DNA from 2 places in the Caldalkalibacillus thermarum genome. Region 1 is predicted to be linked to the other one. Evidence: a T-box and tRNA genes for the amino acid it is inferred to sense, from the RefSeq annotation. Region 1 holds a T-box; the other holds one or more tRNA genes.
What was found. A T-box is a leader RNA that pairs with one kind of tRNA and senses whether it is charged. The one in region 1 lies ahead of trpS (tryptophan--tRNA ligase), so its partner is inferred to be a tRNA-Trp.

Region 1 (8,883 bases):
AGTGTTTACACCGGGCGCATCAACCAAGGATATTGCCGACTATATCCGCTTGGCCCTTAAGGAGAAAAAGAGGAAACTGCTGGTGGACCCGCCTAAAAAAATTGCCCACATTGGCATTGCGGTCAAATCGATTGAAGATTCCCTTCCTTTTTACCAACAACAGCTTGGCTTGGCCTTGGAGGGCATTGAAACAGTGGAGTCGGAGCAGGTTAGAGTCGCCTTTTTGAAAGTGGGTGAGACCCGCATTGAGCTGCTGGAATCCCTGTCTCCAGACGGTCCGATTGCCACATTTATTAAGCACAGGGGCGAAGGAATTCACCATCTCGCTTTGGAGGTGGATGATATTGAGGCTCGCTTAAAGCAGTTGAAAGAAAACGGCGTACGTCTCATCCATGAGCAGCCTAAAGAAGGGGCACATGGTGCTCAAATCGCCTTTTTACACCCCAAAGCGACGGGAGGCGTCTTGCTCGAACTGTGGCAATATGATCAACAAACAGAGGAGGCATGGGCATGAGGGAACGCAATATCTACACCCAATTAGCCCCAATGGACGCTAAAATAGAAGAAATGTATGAACGCAAAAGAAAAATTGAACTGGGCGGAGGAGAAAAACGCATCCAAGCCCAGCATGACAAGGGAAAGTTGACGGCCAGGGAACGTATCAATTTGCTGTTGGACGATGGCAGCTTTGTGGAATTGAATGCATTTGTGGAGCACCGTGCCCATCATCTGGGGCTGGAAGCGGAAGCGCCGGGGGAAGGGGTGGTGACCGGTTACGGCAAAATTCATGGCCGCCTGGTTTATGTCTTTGCCCAAGACTTTACGGTATTTGGGGGAGCGCTGGGTGAGATGCATGCGCAAAAAATTGCCAGAGTCATGGATTTGGCTGCTAAAAACGGTGCTCCGATCATTGGGCTGAATGACTCTGGAGGTGCCCGCATTCAGGAAGGGGTTGTTTCTCTGGACGGTTACGGGCATATCTTTTACCGCAATTCAATCTATTCTGGTGTCATTCCTCAAATTTCGGTTATCATGGGTCCTTGTGCAGGCGGCGCCGTTTATTCTCCGGCTATTACCGACTTTGTGTTTATGGTGGAGAAAACAAGCCAGATGTTTATTACCGGCCCCAAGGTGATTGAATCGGTAACAGGTGAAAAAATAAGCGCCGAAGAACTGGGAGGGGCCAAGGTGCACGCGGCTAAAAGCGGGAATGCCCACTTTACCGCACCGAGTGAACCGGAAGTGCTGGATCAAGTCAGGCGCCTGCTAAGCTACCTGCCCCAAAACAATGAGGAAGATCCACCCCGCATCTACAGCAAGGATGACCGGGGCTGGATTGAGGAATTAAAAGATGTTGTCCCCTTTGAAGGGACTAAAGTGTATGATGTGCGCCAGCTGATTGAATTAATAGTGGACGACAAAGATTTTATGGAAGTTCAACCTGATTTCGCCAAAAACATTGTGATCGGCTTCGGCCGTATCAAAGGTCAGACTGTGGGCCTGATTGCAAACCAGCCTAAAGTGATGGCCGGTGGATTGGACATTAACTCTTCTGATAAATTATCCCGTTTTATCCGCTTCTGCGACTGCTTTAACATCCCGCTCATCACCTTTGTGGATGTCACCGGTTTCTTTCCAGGTGTCAACCAGGAACATGGGGGCATTATCCGTCACGGAGCTAAAATTTTATATGCTTATTCGGAAGCGACTGTTCCTAAAATTACGGTGATTTTACGCAAAGCTTACGGGGGAGCCTACGTTGCCTTAAACAGCAAGGCGATCGGTGCCGATATTGTTTACGCCTGGCCTAATGCTGAGATTGCGGTAATGGGACCGGAAGGGGCGGCCAATATCATCTATGCCAAGGAGATTCAAAACAGTGACAATCCGGCTGAAACAAGAGCCCAAAAGATTGCCGAATACCGGGAACGCTATGCCAACCCGTATATTGCCGCTGCCTATGGCATGGTGGATGACGTGATTGATACCCGGGAGACCCGGCTTAAACTGATCGAAAGCCTGGAGATGCTGAAAAATAAACGGGAATCCCGTCCTGCCAAGAAACATGGCAATATTCCCTTATAAGCAGGTGATCGAAGTTGCCAAAAAAAGTGTTCATGGTCTACCATATTGGGAGGGAGCGCTCTACACTTCCGCTCCCTAAATTGTTGAATAAATATAAGGTGACTTTTCTGATTAATCCCAAAGAACAAACATCCTGGAGACAAAAAGGGCGAAAAGATTTGCTCAATCGCAGCAAACAGCACCAGGAGCGCCGTTTGAAACGGAGCAAACAGGTGCAGCAAGAAGATGAAAGAGGTGCAGCAGGATGATTAAGATTAATGAAACCCGCTTGTTGAATGAATTTTTGGAACTGGTGCAGATCGACAGCGAGACTAAACACGAACGCCAGATTTGTGATGTGTTGAAAAAGAAATTGGCCGAGCTGGGATTGGCTGTAGTGGAAGACAACAGCCAACAGGTGACGGGACATGGTGCCGGAAATTTAGTGGCCACGTTGAAAAGAAATGCGAGAGCAACGCTCCCTGTCATTTACTTTACTGCCCATATGGATACGGTGGCACCAGGCAAGGGCGTTAAGCCGGTTATTAAAGACGGTTATGTATCCAGTGACGGCACCACGATTCTGGGCAGTGACGACAAAGCAGGTCTGGCTGTTTTACTGGAAGGAATAAAGGTGTTAAAAGAAAACCATATCCCTCACGGTGAGATCCAATTTGTCTTGACAGTGGGCGAGGAATCGGGCCTGGTTGGTTCCAAGGCCCTGGACACCAGTTTGCTTCGGGCTGACTTTGGCTTTGCCCTGGACAGTAACGGTCCAGTCGGTAACATCATTGTCGCAGCACCTGCTCAGGCCAAATTGCATGTCACAGTGTATGGTAAGTCGGCTCATGCCGGGGTTAATCCTGAAGACGGGATCAGTGCCATCCAAGTGGCCAGCCAGGCGATTGCCAAGATGCCTTTGGGGCGGATTGACCATGAAACAACAGCCAATATCGGCCGCTTTGAAGGCGGGCAAGCCAGTAATGTGGTTTGTGACCTGGTTCATATATTAGCGGAGGCCCGCAGCCGGCAGCCGGAAAAACTGGATAAACAAGTACAAAGGATGAAACGCTGTTTCGAGGAGGCAGCACAGGCCAACGGCACTACCGTAGCTGTGGACATTGAAATGATGTATCCTGCCTTCCGTTTTACGGAGGCAGATCCTGTCGTTCAAGTGGCCAAAAAAGCGGTGCAAAGAGTAGGACGGACACCCAAGCTGATCGAAAGCGGGGGTGGCTCTGATGCCAATGTCATTTCAGGTTACGGCATACCCACGGTCAACCTGGCTGTAGGGTACCAAAACATACATACCAAAGAGGAACGGATGCCCATTGAGGAATTAATTAAAGCTGCAGAGCTGTTTGTAGCTATTGTGCAGGAAGTTGCCCAAGCCTCTTCCTAAACACTTGATTTTTCCCAGCTTCTTTAGTAGAATATGTAAAAAAATCATACGGGCAAGCAATGATGAAGCGCAGTAGGTAACATGGCTTGTCACTTAAGAGAGCTGGTGGATGGTGCGAACCAGCGGGGCGTGTTACTGAATTGGACTTCTGAGCTATGCAAGAAAAAGGGAGTTCAGATCTTGGTTTTACTCGGAACAATCAAGAGTAAAGCCAAACTGGACTAATAAAGGTGGCACCGCGGGGGTTCCTCGTCCTTTACAGAAGGATGATGAACCCCTTTTTAGCATGCTTTTGATCTAAACTAAAGACTATCTGAGAGAATCTATCCACATCTTACAAAAAAGGAGTGATTAGCCATGCGTGAAGCGAAAACTATTCTGTCTGGCATTCAACCCAGCGGACTGTTAACCATCGGCAACTACTTGGGGGCCATGCAGCACTTTGTCCGTCTGCAAGATGAAGCTGATTGCTACTTCTGTATTGTGGATTATCATGCCATCACTTTGCCGCAGGACCCACAGGAACTGAAAGAGAATATCCGCCGCTTGGCCGCCTTATACCTGGCCGTCGGACTGGATCCCCAAAAGGTCACGTTGTTTGTTCAATCCGATGTTCCTGAGCATACGGAGCTGGGCTGGATTATGATCTGCCAGTCCCACATGGGTGAACTGGAGCGCATGACCCAGTACAAGGACAAGTCCAAAAAACTGAAAAGCATTCCCGTCGGCCTGTTCACCTACCCTGCGTTGCAAGCAGCAGATATTCTGTTGTACCAGGCCACCCATGTACCGGTTGGAGAGGATCAAAAGCAGCATATTGAACTGACCCGCGATCTCGCCGAGCGCTTTAATCACCGTTATGGAGACGTGTTTGTCATCCCTGAACCGATGATTGCTTCATTTGGTGCCCGGATTATGTCTTTGGATGATCCCACCACCAAGATGAGTAAAAGCAATCCCAATGAAAACAGCTATATTTCCATGCTTGACGAGCCTAAAGTAATTGAAAAGAAAATTAAGCGGGCCGTGACCGATTCAGGTCATGAAATCCGCTTTGATCCCGAGGAAAAAGCGGCCATCAGCAACCTGATGACCATCTACGGCCAGTTTACCGGCCAAACCATGGAAGAGGTAGAGCAACATTTTAAAGGCTGCGGTTATGGCCAGTTCAAAAAAGAACTGGCTGAAGTGGTCATTGACCGCTTGCGACCCATCCAGGAGAAATACCGCGAGATTTATCCCTCCTCAGAACTGGACCGGGTGCTGGAAGAAGGCGCTCAGAAGGCTCGTGAGAAGGCACAACAAACCTTGGCCAAAGTTAAACAGGCTTTGGGGGTAGGCTTAAAATGAACAGCAAAACCATTGTTTCTTTTGACTGGTTAAAATCCCGCCTGGATGACCCCCAGGTGGTCATCGCCGATTGCCGCTTTGTTTTGGGGCAGCCAGAAGCAGGGGCTGAAGGCTACCGCAAAGACCATATTTCCGGTGCTGTTTATTTTGACTTGGAAAAAGACTTGTCGGGCCCTGTTCAAGCCCATGGGGGCCGCCACCCTTTACCTGACTTGGACGCTTTTGTGGAGAAACTTGGGCGGGCAGGGATCGACGAGACGAAAACAGTGGTCGCCTATGACGATCAAGGGGGGCCGATGGCGGCCCGCTTGTGGTGGATGTTAAAATATTTGGGCCATGATCGAGTTTACTTGCTGGAAAAGCCCTATTCGGCGTGGAAAAACGAGGGTTACCCGGTGACGGCTGAAGTGACCCGCCCTGCCCCTCTTCAATTTAGACCTAAACCCAATCCGGACATGATCGCCAGCATAGACGAGGTGAAACAAAAGTTACACGATCCTCAAGTGATACTCATTGATGCCCGGGCCAGGGAACGCTATACCGGTGAACAGGAACCCATTGATCGTGTAGGCGGCCATATTCCCGGGGCAGTCAATGAGTTTTGGCAAGAAGGATTGAATGCTGACGGATCGTGGAAAAGTCCGGAAGAACAACGGCAACGCTTCTCACGCTACCTGGACCAAAAAGATAAAGAATTGATTGTCTATTGTGGATCGGGCGTGACAGCCTGTGCCAATGTCGTGGCGCTCCATGAAGTTGGTTTGCAGCCCAAACTGTATGTGGGCAGCTGGAGCGATTGGATTAGCTATGAGGACAATGAGATTGAAACAGGGGATCATGGCGGACTAAAATAAAGGGGATTGCAAAAATGTGGTTTACCGCTGCTGTGTTAAGTGCTCTCATCTTTGGATTAGCCGGGTTCGCCATGAAATATGGCTCAACTCGCCAAGGGGCTTTGAACCCTCTTTTGTTTGGATTGTATGTCAGTGGGAGCATAGGATTTGCTGTAATCATTGTTGTTGAAGGAGAACTCAGCATCAACAGCTGGCTCATGCTTGCAGGTTTGGTGGTCGGTGTTGGTTCTACGTGGGGGAATTGGTTATTTATGAAAGCGCTGGAGGTGGGACCGGCCAGTTTAACCTCCCCCTTGGTCAATTTGAACATTGTCTGGGTTGTACTGATGTCCGTTATTGTGTACGGTGAGGTATTGTCTTGGATGGAAGTGGCCGCCATTTTACTCCTGGTTATGGCGGTCAGTTTGCTCCCTCTCGATCCTCAGGAGTCATTATCCATAAAAAGCAGGGTTTGGTATGTTCTTGTTCTACTGGCCACTGTGCTCTTCTTTTTACGTAACGGTGGGTTAAAAATTACGGAAGAATGGGGCTTAAACAACACACTGGTTCTTTTTTTTGCTTATTTGTTCGGTGTGGTGTGGTCATGGGGGACACTAAAGTATGAACAAAGAGGATCCGACAGTGAGAACAAACCAGGCAGATTCGGCTTTGGCTGTGGTTTAGTAGCGGGCATTTTTTCTTTTGCCGGGATGCAATTGTATGTTTATGCTTTAGCGACTGGACCGGCCAGCATCGTCTCACCCGTGTTTGCAGCTAATAGTGTGGTTGTGGCCATGTTGTCAGTATTCTTCCTAAAAGAGCGTCTGTCTCTGATACAAGTGGTGGCTCTAACCGGTATCATGACCGGGATCGTCTTGCTGAGAATTTGAACAGGATACGTCTTGGTTTTGTCGAAAAATATTGCGTAAAAAATTAAAAAATTAGCAGGAATTTGAGATGTTGTGTCGAATACTTCACTTGGATTAAAAATACTATACGGGGAGGGATCATCATGGAGTAGATATCAGTCTGGCCGTTAACCGAATGATTGATGAGGCTATACGGCGCAGGGCGAGTGACATCCACCTGCAGCCGAAGGAAAACCAAGCAGAGATTTTGTTTCGGATTGACGGTTACTTGAACGTTTGGAAATGCACCACATCTGAACAGTTGAAAGCCATGATCACCAGATTGAAATTTATCGGCGACATGGATATTGGTGAAACAAGAATTCCTCAGGATGGCGCTGTGTATCATACCTTTTTTCAAGACCGGCTTCATCTCAGACTGTCAACCATGCCGTCGGTGTTCGGTGAGAAGCTGGTGATTCGTATTTTCCCTCTGCAGCAAGAACGCCTCACCTTAGCTCACCTGGGACTTACACCTCGACAGTATCAACTCCTGCAGCGAATGATTCGGCTCCCGCATGGACTTTTGCTAATTACCGGCCCTACGGGTTCTGGCAAAACGACGACCTTGTATAAAATTCTTGAAGCGTTAGCTGAGCAAAAAGGGAAAAATATCTGCAGTTTGGAAGATCCCGTTGAAATGCGCATGCCAGCTTTAACACAAGTGCAAGTCAACCCTCAAAGCGGGCTAACCTTTGCCAAAGGCTTGCGCGCCATGTTGCGCCAAGATCCTGACGTGATTTTTGTAGGCGAAATTCGAGATGAGGAAACTGCTGAGATTGCGGTTCGTGCTGCACTCACTGGACATCTCGTCCTGTCCACGCTCCATACTTATAACACAGTGGGAGCCATAGTCCGCTTGCTGGAAATGGGAGTTAAGCCTTATTATTTGGCCAGTGCATTAATTGGTGTTGTTTCCCAACGCTTGTTTCGGCTGCTTTGTTCAATTTGTCAAGGCAAGGGATGTTATGGATGTTTTTATACCGGGTATTATGGCCGCCGCGGTGTTTTTGAGATGCTTCCTGTTTCACAGAAGATCAGAACAGTCATCCACAATGGGGGAGATGAGGAACGGCTGCGCCAGATTGTACTTGAGTTGAAAATTCCTTCTATTGCCCAGCAATTGATCCGCTATCAGGCTATTGGTTTAACAACAGCAGAAGAATGCTTTACTTTTTTAGTTGCAGATGAGTATTTCCATAGCACGGATCCGATGTGAGGTGCAAGCATGATCACCAAAAGCAATGAGCATCTGTCCTTGAAAGAGCAGGAAAGGTTGTTAACCCGTCTCAGTCAGTTGCTTAGTCAGGGCTATTCTTTTATGCAGGCCTTGGATGTGATGTTTGTATCATGTCAGGGAAAAGAGCGGGACATGATGAAAAGGCTGGAGTATTTAATTTCAACGGGCACCCCTCTGATGGAAGCATTTCAAAAAGCTTCATTTTCAACTGATGTGGTCTTAATCATTGCCCAGGCAGAGACACACGGCAACTTAGCTGAGGCACTGCGCAAGGCCAGTGAGTGGAAACGGCGTCAAATTCGGTTTAAAGCTGAATTGCGCAAGGCATTGACGTATCCTTTCATCCTATTTGTGGTCATTCTGCTGATTTCTTATCTTCTGTTCCAAGTGGTCATTCCCCAATTTTCCTATTTGTTTGAGGTTTATGATATTGAGGTGCCGGTGTCGACAACGGTCATCCTCTATCTTGTCAGTATTTTGGAACAGTACTATATTCCTATGGTTTTGACCCTGTTTCTGATGCTTGCTGCTGTGTTATTCGGCTGGAAAAAAGGGGTCCTGCAAGACAGGGTGGCTCAGGTTGTTGCCCGATGTCGTTGGATCAACCGCTGGACACGCACCTTTTTTACCATCATGTTTTGTACCCAGCTCGGTTATTTATTGCAAGCCAATGTCCCTCTCTTTCATGCTTTACAACAAGTGTTACATACGGCGGGTTCTGTTCACTTTAAAAAGACGCTGGAACGGATTGAGCAAGAATTGATGCAGGGAAAATGTTTATCTGAAGCTTTGAAACAGGATGATGTGTTTGTTCCGGAGTTAAGTGCAGTGGTTTATCATGCGGAAAAAAATGGACAACTGGCCCAGCATTTAGTGACATATGGACAATATTTGGAATCGGAAGTGCTTGACCGCTCACTGGAGCGGTTAAAATGGATTGAGCCTGTTTTGCTCTTGATGGTTGGATTGGTAACCTCCTATTTATTTTTTGCTTTATTTAGGCCTGTCTTCCAGTTAATAGAGGCCCTGTAAGGAGAAAGGCGAGGATTGTTTTTGAGGCAAAAGATAATATGAATGGGAGTGTTG
Region 2 (8,883 bases), on a different contig from region 1:
TTAGTTTCATCGTTTTAATCATATTATATGTGATAAAAAATCACAAATAAATAGTTAAATCGTACTTGACACAACTCGTGTAGGAAAATAAAATGTGATTAACAATACCAAAATGATATTATAAATAACATATCCAGAGGTGATTGGTAATGAATGTGACGACCAAAAGCCAGTCCACGGAAAGTACTAAACGATACTGGCTTTACAAGCTGAGAAAAGACCATGATCTTACTCAGGAGCAGATCGCAAAACTGGCCGGTATAGAGAGAAGTACCTACACAAAAGCGGAAAATGGATATCCAGTAAGTATTGAAACAGCCAAAGCTATTGGTAAGGTGTTTGGGATCAGTTGGGTGAAATTTTTCGAGGAATGATAACCGGCTTTAATTAAATTCTACCCAAAAATTCTGAATTCATACAAGAGAGGGATCAAAATGTCACAAAAAATAACAAATCTGACAAATCGTGAAAAAACTTTCATCAAACTGATGGCCACTGCCCTGCACAGAAGAAAAACACGCTTGCTCAAAGAGAAAGAAGCAAAGCAATCACAGTAACCCTGTATGCCATGACAGGGGCATCGGCCAGATAGCATCATAGTGATGGTATCTGGCGGGTGCAACCCAGTATTACTCTTTCAATCGTACCTTAAGATATTCGTTTAGCGCTTTCCGTTCTTCCGGGCTAAGTTTCTTCGCCGTTTCAAGCAGTTGTAAGAGGTCGGGAGGGAGTTCAGGAGAATACCCAAAGAATTCTCCTAATGAAATACCTAAAGCATCACATAAAGCAGATAGCTTATCAATTGATGGTGTTGTTCGTCCTTTTTCTATATCACTTAAATAAGGTTGAGAAATATGGGCCTTTTTAGCAAGCTCGATTACTTTCATATCTTTAGACAATCTAAGTTCTCTGATTCGTTTACCTATGTTCATAGTTATCACCCAACTAAAATTATATAGCTAATAACTATATAAAAATATAATTTTATTAAGAGTTTAGTATCGTAAATAAATATATTTTAGTTGACAATATCGTAAATATCTATATAATAATAATCAAAGGAGGTTACCAATGATGAATTTAGTAAAAAAAGCACGGCTAAATAAAGGTTTGACCCAAGTGCAGTTAGCACACAAGGCAAAGATCGCTCAAGCATATCTGAGTGAAATAGAAAACAACAAAGTTGAACCTTCAATTCGTGTTTATAGAAAACTCGCAAAAGCTCTCGGTGTTAGTGTGAGTGAGTTACTGGAAGATGATGAACAGGCATCCTGAAGCTATATATCAATTTTAACCAAAAATTTTGAATTTATACAGTAAGAGGAAGTGAAGAATTATGACAAAAAAGCAGACCGATACACCAAGGGGCATCACGGTAACCCGCACTTATACGCCTGATAAAGAAGCCATGAAAAAGGCCATCATGCTTATTCTTCGTTCCAGCCCCAAAACAGAAAAATAGCGGGGCATCGGCCAGACAGCATCAAAACTGGTGCTATCTGGCGGGTGTTCCCGCAACCTGAGCGGAGTCGGCCACGATCCGATAAGGGGAGCCACGCCGTAATACATGCGTCCGTACGGACAGGTCACGCCAAGACGGTTGTTGTGTATAAACCATCATTTGTTGATGGTCGCTGGCTGATGGTACTGGCGCTGAAGGGTCGGCGCGGACTTGAAATCCGCAATCATGCCGGCCGCCCTACCGCCTGTCATCCCTCTATAGGTGGCAGGCGTGTAGCGGAAAGTAGGTGTCAGTGCCATCAGCGAGCGAAAGCTCATCAAAACCCGTGTGCCGAGTTGTGGTTGAGGCACATACAAAAAAACGCTGGCAGTGCGCCACAACGTACTGCCAACCACCGGGGGCGAGCGAAGGGTTTGGAGCCCCCGTATTCCCAAGCCATGCAAATAGATAGGGGCACATGTTCCAAGGTGGCGATGGGGTCTCCAAAACCCCGTGTGGTGGGTTCGATTCCCACTGCCTCTGCCATATCAACAGAAGCTGATCGCACCAAGACGAAGGTTGATTCAGAAAATGGGAGGACAGAAACGTGGACAATTTTCTTGAGTTGAGAAAATCCTATCGGGTAAGCATGAAAACTTTAGAGTCCTGTTTGCATGTTGACGAGCATGATTATGATGACTACATACCGGAAAAAGCCGATTGGAACGAAATCAAACGAGAGCTACATAACGAAGATGTAAGATCGCTTCTTAACAACGCAAAAACAGGATATGAACAATTGGGAGTGAGGCTGGGTGGTGCAATCAAAAACGAATGGCTGAACGAATTAAACCCACTGGAAAAGAAAATATTTCTTTTGCGCTACAAACACAAGAAAGGTTTTTTGTCCATAGGGGAAAAAACGGGTATGAGTCCTAAAGAGGCACAAAAAATTTTCAGATCAGCTTTAAACAAGGTCATGAAAAAGATTGATTGAGAAGGAGGAACGTCATGGGACGGTGTGTATATGCTGTTCAGGTTGTAACCGGCAAGGAATTCCGTGTCAAAAACGCACTGGAACAGATAATAGAACGATATGGCTTAGACAAATGGATAGATAAGATACATGCCTTTGAGACAAACATACATCAATACGAACTCAATCAAAAGAAATATCGTTCAAGAAAAAAATCAAGAAGTGCCGTTCCGGGATATGTATTCATTGAATTCAGACCAGATTTTGCATACTTCCCAAAAAAATTGTGGCATCTGATCAAAAACATCACGTTTGTTATAAGAGTAGTAGACAGATGGTATGATACAGGGGCGCCAGCAAAATACAGCGGTCATATCCCAAAAGAAGAATTTGACCGTTTTGCCCGAAACGTAGATACAGAATCACAAGCTGAAGTTTGGTCTGATGATATATACAAAATTCAGGACGAACAGGAACAGAAAGAAAAAGAGGTACTTCACCAGATCAATACTGGTAAGTACCCAAAAGAAAACAAAAGCCATTTTGAATGTAACAAAGAAAACGAATGTGAGCAAGAGGAACATTCTTTCGGGCAGGAAAAACCCAGCCATATATTACAAAAGCAGATTGAAAAATGTAAGGTGTTTCTGAAGAGAAATCGCATAGTCACCACTGTTCCATCGAAGCTTTTTAACGCCCTTCGCCAAGCATACAATTTCATGAAAATGCCTGAAATGCTTGAGGATAACCTGTTCACAAAGATTATCCTCGAATTGATAAGCCCCCCGTCTTCATCGTCAAATGAAAAGGAAGGGGTGGGGTGGCTTGTTCAAAGACTTGCTGGATGAACTGATGGCCCAAAAAAAGCGATATGAAGAAGAATTGGAAAAGCTAAACGCAAACGCCAATCCGTTCTTCATACCAGTCAAAGCAACAAAAGAATCCCTGCACAGACATTTCGTGAAACAGGAGTTGCAAGCCAGAATACGCAATATCAATACACAAATCAGGGCCATCAAATCCAAAAACGCATATGCCAACGCATATGCCCCGGTTGGTCGTGGAAAGGTCAGACTAAGAACAGGAAACGATGATCAACCATGACCATAACCACGGCAACCAAACTGAAAGGTAAACTGGGGCATATCATCTATCGCAATGACGACTTTTTGATAGCGGTGCTAAACACTGATGACGGGGAATGTGTAATCAAGGGGTCAATGCTTGGCGTGGACAAGGGCGAAGATGTTGAGGTACATGGTAACTGGTCGGTACATCCAAAATACGGCCGGCAGTTTGAGATTGAACGTTGGGAGCGTCCCCTTCCAGCCACAGAGGAACAGGCGATAGCGTTTCTGTCCAGTGGTCTTGTCAAGGGGTGCGGCCCCAAGCTGGCCAAGACAATTGTAAAACATCTGGGGTCATCTGCCGTTGAGATCATGATGGAGCAGGGTGAATCCGCCATCCGGCATATCAAAGGAATTGGGGAGAAAAACGCCCGCACCATCATTCAGAGTGTCAAAGCCAACTTTGAAGTGCAGAAGATCATCGGTGAGCTTGGTCAATATGGGATCAGCACCAACATGGCCATGAAAATATACAAAGAATACGGATCAAATGCAGTCAGTGTCGTCAAAGAAAACCCGTATCTATTGACCAAACTTGATCTGGTTGGCTTTCTGAAGGCGGATGAGATTGCCCGAAAAGTAGGAGTATCGCCATTATCCGGATACAGGATAGAAGCATGTACCGACTATGTACTGAAAGAGAAATGCATGTCACTGGGGCACTGTTATCTGCCTGAAAGTGAACTGATTAATGAGACACTGAAGGTACTGAACCACAATCAACCTGAACAAATGCGGGTGACGAGGGAAGACGTAGAAAAAGCCATATATAACCTCGAACTGAGGGGTCGGCTGATTTTTGAAGGTGATGCAGTCTATCCCAAGTACCTGCACACATATGAAAAAGATGTAGCCTGCAAACTGTCAAAACTGACAGGTTGCCGGGATGGCGAAGCTATGCCCAAAAGACTGGACGCATGGATCAGGAATTATCAGCGCAGGCATGGCATCGTATTGGCCGAACAGCAACGGGAAGCCATACGGCAGTTGTTTGCCAACAATGTGCTTATCCTCACAGGTGGCCCCGGTACAGGGAAGACTACGGTCACCAAGGCTCTTATCGACATATACCGTCAGAAGAACCCAAATGCATTCATTGGGCTTTGTGCGCCCACAGGAAGGGCCGCAAGGAGACTGGCGGAAGTGACGGGCATGGAAGCGTCCACGATTCATTCCATGATCGGTTTCAGGCCGGGAGAAGAACCGGAATACAACAGACACAATCCGTTGCCGTTTGACTTCATCATCGTGGATGAAGTGTCCATGATGGACATTCAGTTGGCTTACTATCTGCTGGAGGCCATTGATCCGGGAACCAAGGTGCTGTTTGTGGGAGACGTGGATCAGTTGCCGTCCGTCAATCCGGGGAATTTCCTGAAAGACATGATTGAAGCCGGTATCCCGACTGTCAAGTTGACAGAAATATTCAGGCAGGCACAGGAAAGCCAGATTGTGGTCAATGCCCATCGGGTTAACAAGGGCCAACCTGTTGTCGTGGATGAGTCCAAAAACGATTTTTACTTCCTGTACAAGGAAGATCCCAAAGAAATTGCCCAACTGATCAAAAAGAGTGTGCTTCGGTTTCTTCAGTTGGGTTACGGGATTGAGGACATACTTGTTCTCAGCCCCATGAAAAAGGGGCCCATTGGAACACATGAACTGAACCTTATCCTGCAAGAAGCGGTCAATCCGCCTTCTCCGGCAAAAGACGAGTGGAAGGTGGGGAAAACAACTTTCAGGCAGGGAGACAAGGTGATTCACACCAAAAACAACAGGGAAAAAGGACTCAACAATGGTGAGATGGGCATTGTTACCCGCACGGGCATATGGTTTGATGAAAACGGGGTTGGTCATGAAGTTTTATATTGTAATTTCATGGGCAGGGAAGTCCGTTATCTCAAGGACGAACTGAAAGAACTACAGCTTGCCTACGCCATCACCATACACAAGTCACAGGGCGGACAGGCTCCTGTTGTGATCATGCCTGTTTCCACAAGCCATTATATTATGCTAGCCAGAAACTTGATCTATACCGGCATGACACGGGCTGAACAGAAGGTGGTCATGATTGGGACAAAGAAAGCCCTGAACATTGCCATACGTAACAACAAAATTGCCCAACGGAACACCAAGCTGAAAGAACGGTTGTTGTATACTGACGACAAATTCAAGCCTGTAGAACTCACTATGCAAGCAGGTGATAGGAATTGAAAACCTACAAACATCTGAAAGGAATGGCAAGAGGATCAATTATAATGCATTTTATGACTGCGAAAAATAGCAAATCTAGTATAATAATTGATCCGAAAGCAGAATATAGATTAAAAATGGGTGATTATAATGAACAAACAAGTTGTACAAAAAATTAGACAAGAATCCGGCGGTCTTTGTGAATACATTGACCCGGACACAGGTCAACGTTGCAACCAACCGGCTCCCGGAGAACCTCATCACATTCGCACCAGGGGGGCTGGGGGTGAGGACATCAGGGAGAATCTGATCCATCTTTGCGGGTATCACCACACATTGATCCATGACGGCAACATTGAGCGACATCATCTGATAGAAGTTGTTGCACGGCGGGAAGGCAAAACGGTAGATGAGATATACGACAGACTGAAACTGAAAAAAACGGAAAACATCAAACCGATCAATGAACCGGTCAGCGATCCTTTCTTGGAAGAGTTGCTGGCTGCCTACATTCAGGTGGAAGAAAGTGAGCAGGAAGCAAGATGGATTAAGGGACAATTGCTGGACGAAATGCTCAAAAAGGGAGCCAAGCAGACATGGCTTTCCTCGCAATTGGGGATCAGCCCTGCGCAGATAAGGGAACTGGTCAAGGTGTACCGGGCTTTTCCCAAACCGGAGACAAGAATGCCGTCACTAAGCTGGTATCATCATCGGGTGGCGGCCAATTCATCCGATCCGGCCAAATACATTCAGAAAGCCAATGATGAAGGACTTTCGACAAGAGAACTTAGAAAAGCGATATTGGAAGAAGAAAACAAAGAACATCTGGCCGATACAGAAACGGAAAGGGAAATGGCCCGTGCCAAACGGGTCTATCAGCAAGTAGAGAACATTATCCGCTTAGGTGGGGAGCCTGCCGACTGGCTTAAAAGCCGGTTGGCGGCTCTTTTTGATTGAGAAAAACGGCAAAAAAGGAGGAAATCATCATGCACACATTACAGGTAGTGGCGAACCAGTGTCCTATGTACTTTAGATTTGGCAAGGGAGAAAGGGGGTGTCAAAACTGTCTGTGGGTGAAGAATTGCAATCGGCACGGCTATCAGATAATTGCTTCAGGGGGTAAGCTTGGTGAAAAATATATGGGAACAGGCTGAACGCAATGCACGGGAAAGAGAACTGCTGAACAGTCATGTCAACCTTGATGTTGTCAATCAGGAAGAAAAGAAAGCCAACGATAAAGGGTTTATGATTGTTAGAAAAAAAGAAACGGATGGTGCTGGCTTCGTTCAAACATTGAAAGGCAACATCAAGGTGTTGATGAAGAAGAAATACCTATCGTTCAATGAACTTGGTTTTCTCCTTGGCATGACCGACTTATATGAATTACACTCAAACGCTATTATTAACCCGGATACCAACCGGTTCATGTCAGTCAGTGAGATAGCGGAGTATTTTGACCGTGATCTTTCAGGAACCAGCAAGTTGATAAACAAACTGATCGAAAAAGGAATCTTGTATGAACTCGTCAATACAGACGAGTTAAGAGAATTTGGCCGTCCAGTCACGGAACGTCCGCTTTTTGTCAATCCGGAGATTGTCCTTTGTGGCGAACGCAACCGCATTAACGCCACGTTGGCCAGACTGGCCATGAGGTATGACAAGTTGGAAAAAAGAAAAATCCACTTGGAGTGGAAAGTTTGGCTCCATAGTGGAAAGGAGTATGGCAAACTGGTCAAACGGAAAACGTATCTTAAATATAAGAAGGAACAACAAAAATAGAAAAATACCCCCAAAATCGACACTGTTTTTTTACGAAAAGCCTTGATACACAAGGGATTGGTGTCGAAAAGGGGTATGGATTTTTTTCCATACATGTATGGATTTTTTTCCATACCCCCAAACGCCCAAAAACCTTGTCATATCAAGGTTTTTAGCGATTCGGGGAGGGCGATTCTATTCTCACTCTCTATATATAGAATCGACATTGGAAAAAGCGTTTGGTCGTACCTAGAAAATATTCACCTTTTTGTCCATTCCGCCTAAGGTACGTTCTTCGCAGTCCAAAAGATTGTTTCTCCCTAGGTCATAATTGCTGATTCCAAAGGGGCTGGAGGAAAAGGAGGGGGATGTGGCGGTAGTCCTTGTTCCCCATCCTTCCAGCCCCCTATACGTGCAATGGTATACGCATACCATTCAGTCAGAACCAAAAACAGAAGTGACAAAAAAGGGGCTGAAGGGAGGTTGGGGAGGAAAGGGGTGTTTCTTGGACGGCATGGTGTCCTCTTGTCCCCCATTCCTTCCAGCCCCCTTAACAGTAAAAGAAACTGAAAGGAGGAACATGGGTGTTTTCCGTGCGGGAGAACACAGGAAAAGCAAAAGAATATGTGAGATGGGAAAACGTACCTGAAGGTTACTACACAAAGACGACACTCAGAAGAGACAAAAGATTAAAGCCGATTGATGAATCCAAACCCGATGCTTTTGTTAAGGTTTTTGTAGGAGAATTGTTTGCGTGGAAGAGGTACAACTTGTATCACATCAGTAACTGCATACCCATCAAAACCCGAAAACGTGTAATTGTCAGAGACATTCCGTTAACGGATGACAACATTGCTGAAGCATTGTATTTGATTAACAAGTCAGCCAAAAAAAGCCGGGATACAAAGGTTGAGAGTTATTTCGAGGGGAGACATCACATTGTCAAAAGGGCAAAAACGAGACAATACAAGCTGTATGATCTTAAAAACAGGGTTATGGATAAACTGATTAGGGAGGGAAAGGCTGTTCTTAAGGGTTATCATGTGCAATCGAATGATTCGCATGAGAATACCTATCTTAAGTTGTATCAGGTTTCACAATACAGTTTTCACATGCTGGCAACCAAGGACGAAGTGGAAGGATTGGAATTTTTGGGCAATATAGAAAGGGTTTCGTCTGAAAAAGTAAAAACTTCACTGAAATTCCACGAAGCTGTCCGGTTGTTGGAACGCTATCTTGGAGACGAGGAAAAAGAGGAACAGGTATAAGCCTGTTTTTTTATTTTGCCTTTGTTTTGCAAAGAAAAGGGGGTGGCGGAATGGCGGATTTACTAATGCTGTTTGTTTTAATTTTTCCGGGCATGTTGGGATCATATGTGCTATACAATTTTG

Region 2: it encodes a tRNA-Trp, which carries the amino acid that the T-box ahead of trpS (tryptophan--tRNA ligase) is inferred to sense. The anticodon was not compared.

The regions. Positions count from the first base shown of each region.
Region 1 is NZ_BMKZ01000009.1:60,747-69,629, forward strand. Features, by position in the region: gene mce (methylmalonyl-CoA epimerase) at 1-514, shown strand, start outside; gene IEW48_RS05265 (acyl-CoA carboxylase subunit beta) at 547-2,085, shown strand; gene IEW48_RS05270 (hypothetical protein) at 2,100-2,333, shown strand; gene IEW48_RS05275 (M20/M25/M40 family metallo-hydrolase) at 2,330-3,466, shown strand; T-box leader at 3,517-3,726, shown strand; gene trpS (tryptophan--tRNA ligase) at 3,824-4,816, shown strand; gene IEW48_RS05285 (sulfurtransferase) at 4,813-5,670, shown strand; gene IEW48_RS05290 (DMT family transporter) at 5,685-6,539, shown strand; gene comGA (competence type IV pilus ATPase ComGA) at 6,694-7,776, shown strand; gene IEW48_RS05300 (type II secretion system F family protein) at 7,786-8,829, shown strand.
Region 2 is NZ_BMKZ01000043.1:786-9,668, forward strand. Features, by position in the region: gene IEW48_RS13830 (helix-turn-helix transcriptional regulator) at 150-374, shown strand; gene IEW48_RS13835 (helix-turn-helix domain-containing protein) at 630-932, opposite strand; gene IEW48_RS13840 (helix-turn-helix domain-containing protein) at 1,075-1,275, shown strand; gene IEW48_RS17475 (hypothetical protein) at 1,337-1,462, shown strand; tRNA gene IEW48_RS13845 (tRNA-Trp) at 1,912-1,987, shown strand; gene IEW48_RS13850 (sigma-70 RNA polymerase sigma factor region 4 domain-containing protein) at 2,049-2,438, shown strand; gene IEW48_RS13855 (transcription termination/antitermination NusG family protein) at 2,453-3,265, shown strand; gene IEW48_RS13860 (hypothetical protein) at 3,243-3,521, shown strand; gene recD2 (SF1B family DNA helicase RecD2) at 3,518-5,755, shown strand; gene IEW48_RS13870 (hypothetical protein) at 5,885-6,691, shown strand; gene IEW48_RS13875 (hypothetical protein) at 6,863-7,513, shown strand; gene IEW48_RS13880 (YkyB family protein) at 8,077-8,760, shown strand; gene IEW48_RS13885 (hypothetical protein) at 8,811-8,883, shown strand, end outside.